Regions from separate parts of the Kosakonia sp. N21 genome, predicted to be linked through region 2. Evidence: predicted binding sites of a transcription regulator. Region 2 holds the regulator's gene; each other region holds the start of a gene.
What was found. Region 2 encodes Fur, which represses iron uptake genes when iron is present. Its sites were predicted from a motif close to ATAATAATGAGAACNACTATCAA; they were not measured.
Positions count from the first base shown of each region.

Region 1: a site for Fur is predicted at 1,130-1,152, ahead of ACQ3G7_RS06535 (TonB-dependent receptor domain-containing protein). Genes of this name have one in related genera too.
Region 3: a site for Fur is predicted at 1,900-1,922, ahead of sodA (superoxide dismutase [Mn]). Genes of this name have one in related genera too.
Region 4: a site for Fur is predicted at 1,745-1,767, ahead of sufA (Fe-S cluster assembly scaffold SufA). Genes of this name have one in related genera too.

Region 1 is NZ_JBOBHR010000002.1:596,715-600,146, reverse strand. Features, by position in the region: gene ACQ3G7_RS06540 (Rdx family protein) at 764-1,045, opposite strand; gene ACQ3G7_RS06535 (TonB-dependent receptor domain-containing protein) at 1,270-3,432, shown strand, end outside.
Region 2 is NZ_JBOBHR010000002.1:123,765-127,196, forward strand. Features, by position in the region: gene ybfE (LexA regulated protein) at 1-208, shown strand, start outside; gene fldA (flavodoxin FldA) at 372-902, shown strand; gene fur (ferric iron uptake transcriptional regulator) at 1,191-1,637, shown strand; gene ACQ3G7_RS04385 (beta-N-acetylhexosaminidase) at 1,734-3,432, opposite strand, start outside.
Region 3 is NZ_JBOBHR010000012.1:80,436-83,867, reverse strand. Features, by position in the region: gene rhaR (HTH-type transcriptional activator RhaR) at 1-672, shown strand, start outside; gene rhaT (L-rhamnose/proton symporter RhaT) at 673-1,707, opposite strand; gene sodA (superoxide dismutase [Mn]) at 1,998-2,618, shown strand; gene kdgT (2-keto-3-deoxygluconate transporter) at 2,867-3,432, shown strand, end outside.
Region 4 is NZ_JBOBHR010000005.1:241,418-244,849, reverse strand. Features, by position in the region: gene ACQ3G7_RS14270 (PilZ domain-containing protein) at 1-313, shown strand, start outside; gene ACQ3G7_RS14265 (alpha/beta fold hydrolase) at 343-1,116, opposite strand; gene ACQ3G7_RS14260 (CPCC family cysteine-rich protein) at 1,249-1,542, shown strand; gene sufA (Fe-S cluster assembly scaffold SufA) at 1,808-2,164, shown strand; gene sufB (Fe-S cluster assembly protein SufB) at 2,173-3,432, shown strand, end outside.

The DNA.
Region 1 (3,432 bases), 470 kb from region 2:
CGATATAATGGCAATAGAAGGGTGTGAGAATTTCCTGTATATCGACCCTAACAGAATGATATCAACACTTATTTTTATTAATGAGGCAGCAGTAACCCTTCATCTTACCCCCAGCCAACGGCGTCTGGTTAACAAAATGGCTAACCGGATACAGACGCGCAAGGCCGATAATCCAGGCTGACAGCGCATTCTTCTTCTGCGGAGAAATGACGAAAAAATCACCCTCAGGGACAGGAAATCCGCTCTGTACCTGAAGGTATGCAATTGCATATTCGTTACTAACAATGAGCCTGCTAACCATTCGCAAAATGTGTACAAGAATATCCTTATAAAACAATTTGTTGTAATGAAATATACCGATCATTTGGAATGATTTTTTTCATGGTAATTGCATTGAAGTTATCCAAAAAATGTTTATATTTCATGCAGTTCTACACTTTACCAAACCCTGGTGTCGCATTTGCAGCCGCTCTGACTGAGCGGTTTTTTTTTCGTTTGCCGCCTGGCTTCTTTTCGCTGTGGGTATCTATAGTCAAAGGACGGAAGGCAATAGGGAGGATCCTGTGCTGAAAGTTGAAAAAGATGATCCACACAACGCACCCGAGTCCGGCGATAAAAAGCCGCAACCGGTGAAAAAGTAACAAAAAGGTCGCTACGGCGACCTTTTTGTTGCCCACGCAACAGGCTATTTTCTGCGTGTTAGCAAAGGAGGGAACTTCAACGGGCCTGAGACGCGAAGCGCTGTCATGCGCCTTATCCCTCCTTACATGCTTTTCTCCACATGGCCCAGCGTTTTTTCCGGGAAGCAGTAGTCGCGTACGCGGCGTTTTAATTCTGCGGCATCGGGGAAACCGCTATCCTGCTTGCGATCCCAGATAACGTGACCGTCAATATCGATAACAAAAATCCCGCCGGTGCCTGGCTTCAGGGTGACCGCATCGAGATCGGTACTGAAGGTATGCAGTAATTCCTGCGCCATCCAGCTGGCGCGTAGCATCCAGTTACACTGGGAGCAGTAATGCAGAGTAATGGTGGGTTTGCTCATTTTATCGTCACCGTAAGCGCGTAGTAGACAACCATTGTAGGCAATGTAGGGGGAGGAATGTGAAGAATAATTAAGTTATTGCAAGTGATAATTATTATCATTATTATCTGGCTCAATAAGATGAGAGTTGGCCATCAGTGTCGGGTGCGGACACGGCACAATTCCACGTACGACTGGAAGTAAGCAGTGAGCCTGATACTAATAACACCTGGGCTTGCAAAACTATGTATACATCGCAACTTTCCCGGCCTCGCTTTAGCAAGCGTGTGCTGGTGACTTCACTACTCGCAGCACTGTATCAGACCTCCGCCAGTGCGGCTGATACCCCCACAATTTCCGCCAACTCCCAGCAAGATACCGCTGAAGAGATGGTCGTCACAGCGCCTGCGCCGGTATTAAAAGCCGGGAGCGACCATTCGGTCAGCGCGCAGGATCTGCAAAATAAAGGCGCGAAAGATTTTGGCTCCATTATGCGCTATGAGCCGTTGATCAGCGCCACCGGCGCCAGCGGCGGTTCCGGCAACGGGAAAAGCGGCTTTGATCGCGGCGGTTACACCGGCTATAACATTCGTGGTCTGGAAAGCAACCGTGTCGGCATTGATGTTGATGGGATCCCACAGCCCGATGCCACCGGCCGCAGCTATGTCAGTCGCGCAGGCCTGAACACCTTCGGCATTGGCCGCGATTACATCGATCCGTATATGTACGGTAGCGTCGATATTCAGTCCGGCGCGACATCAACGGATAACGCCAACACCTCGATTGGCGGCAACGTCTCCTTTAAACCGAAATCTGCCGACGACTACCTGCGTCAGGGGAAAGAGACCTACTTTGGTTACCAGAGCGATTACGACTCCGCCGACCGTAGCTGGCACAACGGCATAACCGGCGCGGCCGGGGACGACACCCTGCGCGGCATTTTTGTCTACAGCCGCCGCGACGGTCAGCAGACCCGTAACAACAGCGGCACTCTGGACGCTTATCCGGCGAACTGGCACTCCGATGCGATGATGGCCTCCGGCATCTGGCAGCCCAATGAGGCGCACAAACTGACGGCGACGCTGGATTATTACCACAAGACCAACCACACCCACTACGATAGCTGGAACAGCAGCGGCAGCACGATCCTCGGCGATGCGCAGCAAACCAGTCAGACCCGGCGCTGGGGCGTTAGCCTGAAAGATGACTGGACGCCAATGAACGACTGGCTCGATAGCATGTCCAGCAAAGTCTACTACCAGCACACCGAGGCGCATGACCGCACCTGGATGCCGGACAGCACCACCGGTAGCATGGAGACGGTCTACTCCAACTATGATACCGACACCTGGGGCATTCAGAATGCGCTGGCGAAAACGCTCGGTCGTCATGATCTGAGCGCAGGCTTTAACGCCAGTACCAGCAAAACCGAGCGCCCGTTTAGTCAGTCGCCGGTACCGAGCGCCTTCAGTGTGATCATGCAGCCGGAAGCGAACAGCCGCAGCTACACCGTGGGCGGGTTCGTGCAGGATCAGATTAACTTCGATGCAGATGGCCACCACTTCGCCATCATTCCTGGCGCGCGCGTTGTGCATCAGTCCACCAAACCGGATAACCTCTCCAGCCTGACGACCAACAGCAGCGTGCTGACGGAGTCGTCCGTCTCGTCGTTGTACGGTAAAAATTCAGACACCCAGTTGCTGCCGTCGCTGACCTTCCAGTACGACCTCACGCCGCGCCTGATGACCTACCTGCAATATAAGCGCGGGGCGGAGTTCCCGAACGCCAGCCAGTTGTACGGCTCGTGGAACCTGGGTTCAAGCTATGCCGGACGTGGGCAGTATGCGTTGATCGGCAACACCGATCTGAAAACCGAAACCAGCAACAACCTGGAATGGGGCATGAAGGGCGACGTCACCGACGGGGTAACGCTGCGTACGGCGCTGTTCTACAACAGCTATAAAAACTTTATCGCCTATACCCGTTACACTCGTTCAGGTAACCCGGATAAATTCACCAACGTTCCTTCCAATATCTACACCACTTATCAGGCGGAAAACCGCGATAAGGCCTTTATCTATGGCGGTGAAGTCAGCGCGAAATTCAACGTTGGCACCTGGTTCGAACAACTGAACGGCCTGAGCGCTACGCTGGCGTACGGCTATACCCAAGGGAAGTCCAAATCCAGCTACTCCGGCGACAAATACGTCGATCTCGACAGCGTCGCGCCAATGAAAGCCATTGTCGGCGTTGCTTGGGATGATCCGGCAAAACGCTACGGCACCGCGCTGACCGCCACCTTTGTCAAAGGCAAGCAGGCGACCGCCACCAACCGCCAGTCCTATACCAATACCGGCGGTGCATTGGGGGATTCCAGTGTCGAATATATGCGCGTGCCGGGCTACGGT
Region 2 (3,432 bases):
CAACCCGCTCGCGCGCGATGAACAGTTGCGCATCAACAAACGTAACCAGCTAAAACGCGATAAAGTTCGCGGGCTCAAACGCGTTGAATTGAAACTGAATGTTGAAGCGGTAGATGCGTTAAACGAGCTGGCGGATGCCCGTGAAATGAGCCGTAGCGAGCTTATTGAAGAAATGCTGCTGGCCCAGCTCAACGCCTTACGCGGATAGCGAATCCTCCGAATCACCGCTTTTACGCCTTTTTTCGTGTGTCATAGAGTGCAGTCCGGCGCGATAGCTGTTTCCGCGCGCTTCCCTGTTCTGCTATGATTGCCCTTATCTGTGGGCTAAACGCCACCACCATCTCATTAAGTTTCAAGAGGTTATTTTACTCATGGCAATTACAGGCATTTTCTTCGGCAGCGATACCGGCAACACCGAAAATATCGCGAAAATGATTCAAAAACAGCTTGGTAAAGACGTTGCCGATGTTCATGACATTGCCAAGAGCAGCAAAGAAGATCTCGAAGGCTATGACATTCTGCTGCTCGGCATCCCAACCTGGTATTATGGCGAAGCGCAGTGCGACTGGGATGACTTTTTCCCGACGCTGGAAGAAGTGGATTTCAACGGTAAGTTAGTCGCCCTGTTCGGCTGTGGCGACCAGGAAGATTACGCAGAATATTTCTGTGATGCGCTGGGGACTATCCGCGACATCATTGAACCGCGCGGCGCCACCATCGTGGGCCACTGGCCGACTGCTGGCTACCATTTTGAAGCGTCTAAAGGCCTGGTGGATGATGATCACTTTGTGGGTCTGGCGATTGATGAAGATCGTCAGCCGGAACTGACCGCAGAACGCGTGCAGAAATGGGTTAAGCAGGTTTCGGAAGAGCTGCACCTGGACGACATCATTAATGCCTGATGTTTACGGCGCAGCCTGTGGGTTGCGCCGTATTAATAGGTACAAGCGATGGAAATAATTGCTACAAATTTTTAACTTTTTTATTCATCACTGTACAATAAGCCCTGCTAAACTTGGGCTGCCGCACGGGACTTTGTCGGCGACACCACGTTTTATAAGCTTACTTTACTTGAGGGCTTGCAGTTTTCATTTAGGCATGGCAGTTCTATAATGAGACGCATTATCCCAGGTGCATTCCTATAACTTCCGCTAAGGAAGTGAATCGTATAGCAACAGGACAGATTCCGCATGACTGACAACAATACCGCATTAAAGAAGGCCGGCCTGAAAGTCACGCTTCCTCGGTTAAAAATCCTGGAAGTTCTTCAGGAGCCGGATAACCATCATGTCAGTGCGGAAGATTTATACAAGCGACTGATCGACATGGGCGAAGAGATCGGCCTGGCTACGGTTTACCGTGTATTGAACCAGTTCGATGACGCCGGCATTGTGACCCGTCATAACTTCGAAGGCGGCAAGTCCGTTTTTGAACTGACCCAGCAACATCACCACGATCACCTGATTTGCCTCGATTGCGGCAAAGTGATCGAATTCAGTGATGATTCTATTGAAGCGCGTCAGCGTGAAATCGCCGCCAAACACGGCATTCGTCTGACGAACCACAGTCTCTACCTGTATGGCCACTGCGCTGAAGGTGACTGCCGCGAAGATGAAAGCGCGCACGACGCGAAATAATCCATTCTGATATGCAAAAGCCAACCTGACGGTTGGCTTTTTTTTTAGTTGCCGGATAACAGCAGCAGGCTGCGCCCTATCCGGCTTGCATAGCAATCACGCTTTGACACTGTCCACACGACTCACGCGTTTTCCGTCCGGGCTGGCGGTGCGCACCTGCACGTCCCCACTCACCTGCGGGCGGGCGCTATCGTTATAACGCTGCCAGTGTTTGCCGCCGTCGGTAGAGTACTCCACCACCATGCCAGGGAAGCTGGTGTTGGCTTCAAGCACGCCGCCCACCACGCGAGCACCCGGCACCGGCAGGCGGTAATGAATACCCGCTTTATCCAGTTTTGCCAGCTCGCGACTGCCTAACACGTTGGCAAAGCGCGTCCAGTCTTTATCCAGAGCACGAACATCGACCATGTGCGTTTCACCGCCTTTATACTCACGCCCGGCTTTGTAGTCCTGCTCCCAGGCCGCGCGATGCCATGCGCGCTCCGCCACCGCAACCAGACGCGGATAGATCATATACTCCATCTGGTTATCAGTGCGTACCACTTCGCTCCACAACTGTGCGGAGAGGCCATACGCCCCAGGCCACGGTTTATCTGACTTCGCGGTAAAGGGGTTGCCATCCCGGTCGACCGAGGTTTCGGCGTTTTGCGGCATATTGTCCGGCGCGAAACTGAAGATCTTACGTTCGTCGCTAAAGCGCGTGCCCCAGTAATAGCCGCTCTCTTGCGGGTTCACTTCATACGGGAAATCGAGATAGACATAATCCGGGTTGGAAACGATGACGCGGAACCCTTTGTTTGCCCAGTCATTAACCGAGTCAAAACCGCCCCAGTAGAGCGTGTCCCAGAAGTTAACGTTGACATGATCGGTGGCGAATACCGACGCGTCTTTGGCATCTTTCAGACCATCCTGCCAGGCCTGCATCGTATTAATGCCGCGGGCTTTCACCTGTTTGCTGACTTCAACGCCAAAATAGCTGGAAAGATGCTCAACATCCGTCACTTTTCCGTCTTTGATCATCGCCTGACACGCCTGCGACTTCGCCCACGGTTTGTCCTGCTTGCTCTTATCGATGATGCCCTTGCCCGCCTCCGGGTTCTTCTGATCGGTGTAGCCAACGCCGAGGTAAATATTTTTTGCCTCATCGCCGCCAAAATGCCAGGTTTGCAGCGGCAGGCCCGCTTCTTTATGCATCTGCTGGATTTCACCGATCACTTTGTCGACAAAATTGCGTGACGAGTCGAGGCAAGGGTTAAGGTAGCCGGTACGGTTATAAAACTGTACCCCGGTGGTGTTGGAGGTATCCGTTGGATCCAGCAAACGGAACTGCGCCGCGGCCTGCTCGTTGCCCTCTTTCATCAGTCGATCGTAACGGGCTTCCATAGAGATAACTGCCGCACGCGCATGGGCCGGCATATCGATTTCCGGAATGACCTCAATCTGCCGGGCTTTAGCATACTTCAGGATCTCGATGTAATCCGCGCGGGTAAAGAAACCGCTCCCGTTGTTGTTGCTGTCCGGGCCAGAACCCAGTTGCGGCAACAGGCAGGTTTTTTCGCTCAGATCGTGGCAACGTTTGCTACCAATATCGGTCAGCTCCGGCAGGCCGGGGATCTCAATACGCCAGCCTTCATCATCACTGAGATGAAAGTGGAATTTATTCAGTTTGTAGGCCGCCATCTGATCCAGCAGACGCAGTACTGCGTCCTTGCTGTGGAAGTTACGACCAACATCCAACTGAATTGCGCGGTAATCAAAGCGTGGCGCATCTTTGGCGTCCAGCGCAGCAATTTTC
Region 3 (3,432 bases), on a different contig from region 2:
ATTACCCGTGGTGACCTGTTCTATATCCGCGCGGAAGATTGCCACTCCTACGCGTCGGTCAACGACCTGGTGCTACAAAACATTATTTACTGCCCGGACCGGCTGACGTTGAACCTCGACTGGGCAGCGCATATTCCCGGGCTTAATGGCTCGCCGTGGACGCCACACTGGCGCATCGGTAGCACCGGTATGGCGCAGGCGCGACAGGTCATTACGCAACTTGAGCACGAGAGCGCCAGGCCCGATCCCCTCGACAATCTCATGGCGGAAACGCTGTTTGCACAGCTGGTGTTGACGCTAAAACGCCACCGTTTCGCCACCGATAATCTTGCCGCCACCCACAGCGAAGCGCTGCTGGATAAGCTGATTACCGCGCTGTCCGGCAGCCTGAATCGCAGCTTTGTGCTGGAGCAGTTCTGTGAGCAGGAGCAGTGCAGCGAGCGGGCGCTGCGCCAGCAATTCCGCAGTCAGACCGGGATGACCATCAATCACTATTTGCGCCAGTTACGCATTTGCCATGCGCAGTATCTGTTGCAGCATTCCGAGCAGATGATCAGTGAGATTGCGATGCAGTGCGGGTTTGAAGACAGTAACTACTTTTCGGTGGTGTTTAGCCGGGAAGTGGGGATGACGCCAGGTCAATGGCGTCATCGTAGTCGGGTTGCCGCCTGATCAGTTAGCCATGCCGAGGCCAACGATATTGGCCGCGACAATGATCACCACGCAGCCCAGGCTCAACACGCTCACGGGGCGTCTGCCCGCATTGTTCCACTCTTTCAGCACCAGTCCAACAATACCGCCGCACAACACGTAGAAGCTCATGTGCAGCATCCAACTGATGTAGTCATACTGCGCCGGAATACGCGCGTGACCCCAGGCGTAGAAGAAGAACTGCAGATACCACATCAGACCGCCCAGCGCAGAGAGCAGGATGTTGCTGATAAGCAGTGGTTTTGCCAGCGAGAAGTCGGCTTTTACCGACAAGTTCTTCACTTTTGCCAGACGAATAAAGCAGAAGCCGAGGTTGACCAGCGCGCCGCCGCCCATGATCACCACATAGCTTGGCAACGCCGTATAGAGCGGATCGATACCCAGTGCCGCTGCGGCTTCGTGCATCGGTTTGGCGGCATTCATGGCAAAGGACATCCCGGCAGAGAAGACGCCGCACATGATGGCCAGCGCCAGCCCTTTTTTCAGGCTGAACTCTTCGGCCTTGATACCCATTTTGCGCTCTTTCAACTGGCCTGCACGGATGACGATAGCCACGCCGATAAGGGCAACCAGCACGCCCAGCAGCGTCATACGACCGCCTTCGGTGCCAATCAGCACAGAGAAGTTACCGTTGATGATCGGCGTCATCAGCGTACCGACAATCAGCGTTATGCCAATGGCGATACCAATGCCCATCGACATGCCCAGGTAGCGCATGGTCAGGCCATAGTTGATGTTACCGATCCCCCACATTGCGCCGAACAGGAACACCGGCAGCAGCGTGGAGGCATTAAACGAGCTGAAATAGGCCCAAAAATCCGGCAATAACAGCGCGCTGATTGTCCAGGGAAGGATCAGCCAGGAGACGATGCCGCCGACTGACCACATGGTTTCCCAGGACCAATGTTTCACCTTTTTAAACGGGGCATAGAAACAGGCTGCACTGGCTGCACCTATCAAATGCCATAAAATACCCATCGTAATCGCGTTACTCATTTTCAATCCTCTTTGTTTTTATCGCCGGGATACGAGCAGCCGACCCGATGAGTGTAAAAATCGGTCAGAGGATTAACCTTGAGGCGTTTGCCGCGTAACGGCGAGAGCTGGCAATCAGCGCGTTATGGAGGTGAGCAGCTTCACAGTTTCAATAACATAACCAAAAGTTATAACCTTATAAAAACTACGGCATTGATAAACATTTTCAATATCATTTAATTAACTATAATGAACCAACTGCTTACGCGGCGTTAACACAGTAGCCGCTTACACCTTTAATGGAGATGATTATGAGCTATACATTGCCTGCTCTGCCGTACGCGTATGATGCCCTTGAGCCGCACTTCGACAAACAAACGATGGAAATCCATCACACCAAACATCATCAGACTTATGTGAACAATGCAAACGCAGCGCTGGAAAGTCTGCCGGAGTTCGCAAATCTGTCTGCTGAAGAGCTGATCACCAAACTGGACCAGCTGCCGGCGGACAAAAAAACCGTTCTGCGTAACAACGCAGGCGGTCACGCGAACCATAGCCTGTTCTGGAAAGGTCTGAAAAAAGACACCACTCTGCAGGGTGACCTGAAAGCGGCAATCGAGCGTGATTTCGGTTCCGTAGATAATTTCAAAGCAGAATTCGAAAAAGCAGCAGCAACCCGCTTTGGTTCCGGCTGGGCCTGGCTGGTGCTGAAAGGCGACAAACTGGCGGTGGTTTCTACTGCAAACCAGGACTCCCCGCTGATGGGTGAAGCGATTTCCGGCGCCTCTGGCTTCCCGATCGTGGGTCTGGATGTGTGGGAACACGCTTACTACCTGAAATTCCAGAACCGCCGCCCGGACTACATCAAAGAGTTCTGGAACGTGGTGAACTGGGACGAAGCTGCTGCGCGTTTCGCGGCGAAAAAATAAGTCTGTTTCGTCACTCACCGTAAGGTGAGGCAAAACCCCCGCCAGGCGCTGCCGACGGGGGTTTTTTTATGTCGCTTTACATGAGTGCAGACAATAAAAACGATGATCCTAAAATAATGAAATATTGTTTCGTTATGCATGATTGATCACTTTTCTCACCGGAAACGGGTTCTAACATCACCTCATCGGCGCTGAGTGTTTTTTGCCCGGCGCAGCAAAATCAGACGGTTTTGACGACAGGTGAGAATATGCAAATCAAACGTGCAATAGAGAGAATTCCGGGCGGTATGATGCTGGTTCCCTTGTTCATCGGTGCGTTGTGCCACACCTTTGCGCCGGGAGCGGGGAAATATTTTGGCTCTTTTACCAACGGTATGATCACCGGTACGGTGCCGATTCTGGCGGTGTGGTTTTTCTGCATGGGGGCGTCGATCAAACTGAGCGCGACCGGTACGGTGCTGCGGAAATCCGGTACGCTGGTGGTCACCAAAATTGCCGTGGCATGGGTGGTTGCGGCGGTGGCGTCGCGCGTGATCCCGGCGCACGGTGTTGAAGTCGGATTTTTTGCCGGGCTGTCGACGCTGGCGCTGGTGGCCTCGATGGATATGACCAACGGCGGGCTTTATGCGTCGATCATGCAGCAATACGGCACGAAAGAGGAAGCCGGGGCGTTTGTGCTGATGTCGCTGGAGTCCGGCCCGTTGATGACGATGATTATTCTCGGTACTGCGGGTATCGCCTCGTTTGAGCCGCATGTGTTTGTCGGCGCGGTATTGCCCTTCCTGGTGGGGTTCGCACTGGGTAACCTTGATCC
Region 4 (3,432 bases), on a different contig from region 2:
AACGCCGTTGGCGGCCTGCCGCCACATTTACCAGGCAGACAGCGAGTATGATCGCGAGATCATCGTCGAGTATTTGCAGGTCTACGGGTTTTACCCGATAGGCAGTCTGGCGAAATACGCGGGTGGTTTCCTGGCCTGGATTATGGATGTCGACCGCAAAGGTAAACCGGGCGTGGTGCATATTGTCAAAAATCTGCGCTTTCCTGAAAGCAATATCAGCAGCGTGGTGTCGGGAAGCGACTTAGCGCAAATCGGTGTGCTGGAGGACATTGTTGATCCGGCAGATTACGGCCTGAACGTGATTAAGCTCTAGGCCGTTATCTGCGGCGGGTAACCGTTTTGTTACCCGTACTGCCTCAGGAAATCGACAATCAGTTGCGTCACCACTTCCGGGTTTTCACGGTTACTGATATGTGCGGCATTGGGGATCAGGGTGAAGTCACAACCTAATCTTTCCGCCATCAGCCGTCCTTCGGTGACAGGACGAGGTAAATCGAGCGCCCCGGTGGCAACGTGCGTCGGGCAGGTGATGGTCTCCAGTAAAGCCAGGCGATTCGGGCGGCCGAAAATCAGTTTGCCCAGCGGCACAATGCTGGTGCGTAAGGGTTCGGAACGTAGTGCGGAGAGCGAGGCGGTGAGCTGTTGGGTATCTTCCGGCCTGGCATATCTGGAGTAGAATTGCGCAACCGCATATTCGAGTAGCGGCACGGGAATACTGCCCAGCGAGTTGATGGTATCTAACATCATGAAATAGCGGTCTTTTGCCGCTTGCGTCTCATCGCCCACAAACGTGTCAAACAACATCAATGCCTTGACTCTTTCCGGGGCGGCGGCGGCCAGTTCGGCACCCCACATTCCGCCAACGGATAAACCCACCACGGCAAATTCATGGATGCCGAGCGCGTCCATCAAGACTAAATGATCGTTGGCGATGTCGGCCATGGACGATGTCGATGCGGGCAGGTCCGGCGACTGCCCGTGGCCCCATAAATCCGTCGCAATAACGCGGAAATATTTGGTCAGCGTGTCAATTTGCGGTGACCACATGGATTTATCAAACAGGTAGCTGTGGCCTAATAAAACGGGAAATCCTGTACCTGTATCTGAATACGACATCATTGACTGCGTCATCACCAATACTCTCCGTGTTTGATGGCCCAGTGCATCGGGCTCGGGTAATTAACAACGATTATCATAGCTGAGTTATTAACCAGCGGTGAAGACGGTAAAATCCCATTCTGCTGTGTTATGGCAGGCAAAAAATGCGGCCAGGGAATAAAACAGGAAACTAATGGATTTGTTTGCGATTGGGAGGATGACCCTGTCCAGACAAATTATCCGGATCTGACCGACGGTGCGAATTGTCAAAGCCTCATTGAAGCAAAAAACATCTACCTAAAAGAGGGAAAGCCTTCGTGGATTATATTCAGGAACCGGAAAAGATATTGTCACCCGCGGTGGCACCCGTGCCTTTGCTCCCTGTTTTGTGATGCCGCTAACCTTTTGAAATGCAGAAAGCTTTCTGGGGCAAAGAATTTTTAAAATCCTATCTCAAAAATAGGTATTGCCTATACATCTTTTCTTTTTCACCGGCTTACCCGCCATGGCTTGCCTAAAGTCATTATTTATCAATTTATTAAACAATTTTTTACCTGGCTGTAAAGCCTTTCCGCAGAGTCTATGCTTATAGCAAGTGCCGAAAAAAGGGGCTGGCGGGGAATAACCCTGCGGAATACGGGTTGAAGTGATAATCATTATCACTAACATAGCATTATGCTCTTCAGATCTGGTGACGTGAGGTAAAGCGATGGAATCATTTAATCCGCAAGATTTTGCATGGCGCGGGCTGACCATGACGCCGGCGGCCGCAGAACATATCCGTGCGCTGGCCAGTAAACAGGCGGGTGTACTTGGCGTTCGGCTTGGCATTAAGCAGACCGGCTGTGCCGGTTTCGGTTATGTATTAGATACCGTAATGGAGCCGACGGCCGACGATTTACTGTATGAGTCTGATGGCGCGCGTCTCTACGTACCCTTGCAGGCGATGCCGTTCATCGACGGCACCGAAGTGGATTATGTACGTGAAGGGTTAAATCAGATCTTCAAATTTCATAACCCAAAAGCCCAGCATGAATGCGGCTGCGGCGAAAGTTTTGGGGTATAGGCGGTACTATGTCTCGTAATACTGAAGCAACTGACGATGTCAAAATCTGGACCGGCGGCAACCTCAATTATAAAGAGGGCTTTTTTACCCGGTTGAGCACCGATGAGCTGGCTAAAGGCATCAATGAAGATGTGGTGCGGGCGATCTCGGCAAAACGTAACGAACCTGAGTGGATGCTTGAATTCCGACTGAATGCTTATCATGCATGGCTGGAGATGGAAGAGCCGCACTGGTTGAAAGCGCACTACGATAAACTCGATTACCAGGATTACAGCTATTACTCTGCGCCCTCTTGCGGTAATTGCGACGACACCTGCGCATCCCAGCCGGGGGCGGTTCAGCAAACCGGCGCTAATGCCTGGCTGACAGAAGAGGTGGAAGAGGCTTTCAACCAGCTCGGCGTTCCGGTGCGTGAAGGCAAGGAAGTGGCGGTGGACGCCATTTTTGACTCGGTATCGGTAGCGACCACCTACCGGGAAAAATTGTCTGAACAGGGCATCATTTTCTGCTCCTTTGGCGAAGCGATCCACGATCACCCTGAATTGGTGAAAAAGTACCTTGGCACTGTCGTTCCTTCCAACGACAACTTTTTTGCCGCGCTGAATGCCGCCGTCGCCTCTGACGGTACCTTTATCTACATTCCGAAAGGCGTGCGTTGCCCGATGGAGCTGTCGACCTATTTCCGCATTAATGCCGAAAAAACCGGACAGTTCGAACGTACCATTCTGGTCGCGGATGAAGGCAGTTACGTCAGCTATATTGAAGGCTGCTCAGCGCCGGTGCGCGACAGTTACCAGCTTCATGCCGCGGTGGTGGAAGTGATCATCCATCGAGACGCCGAAGTGAAATATTCGACGGTGCAAAACTGGTTCCCCGGGGATAACAACACCGGCGGGATCCTCAACTTTGTTACCAAACGCGCCCTGTGCGAGGGCGACAACAGCAAAATGTCGTGGACCCAGTCCGAAACCGGATCGGCCATCACCTGGAAATACCCCAGTTGCATCCTGCGCGGCGATAACTCCATTGGCGAGTTCTTCTCGGTGGCGCTGACCAGCGGGCATCAGCAGGCGGACACCGGCACCAAGATGATCCACATCGGTAAGAACACCAAATCGACGATTATCTCGAAAGGGATCTCGGCCGGGCATAGTCAGAACAGCTATCGCGGGCTGGTGAAGATCATGCCGACGGCGACCAATGCGCGTAACTTCACGCAGTGCGACTCGATGTTGATTGGCCCGGACAGCGGCGCGCATACCTTCCCG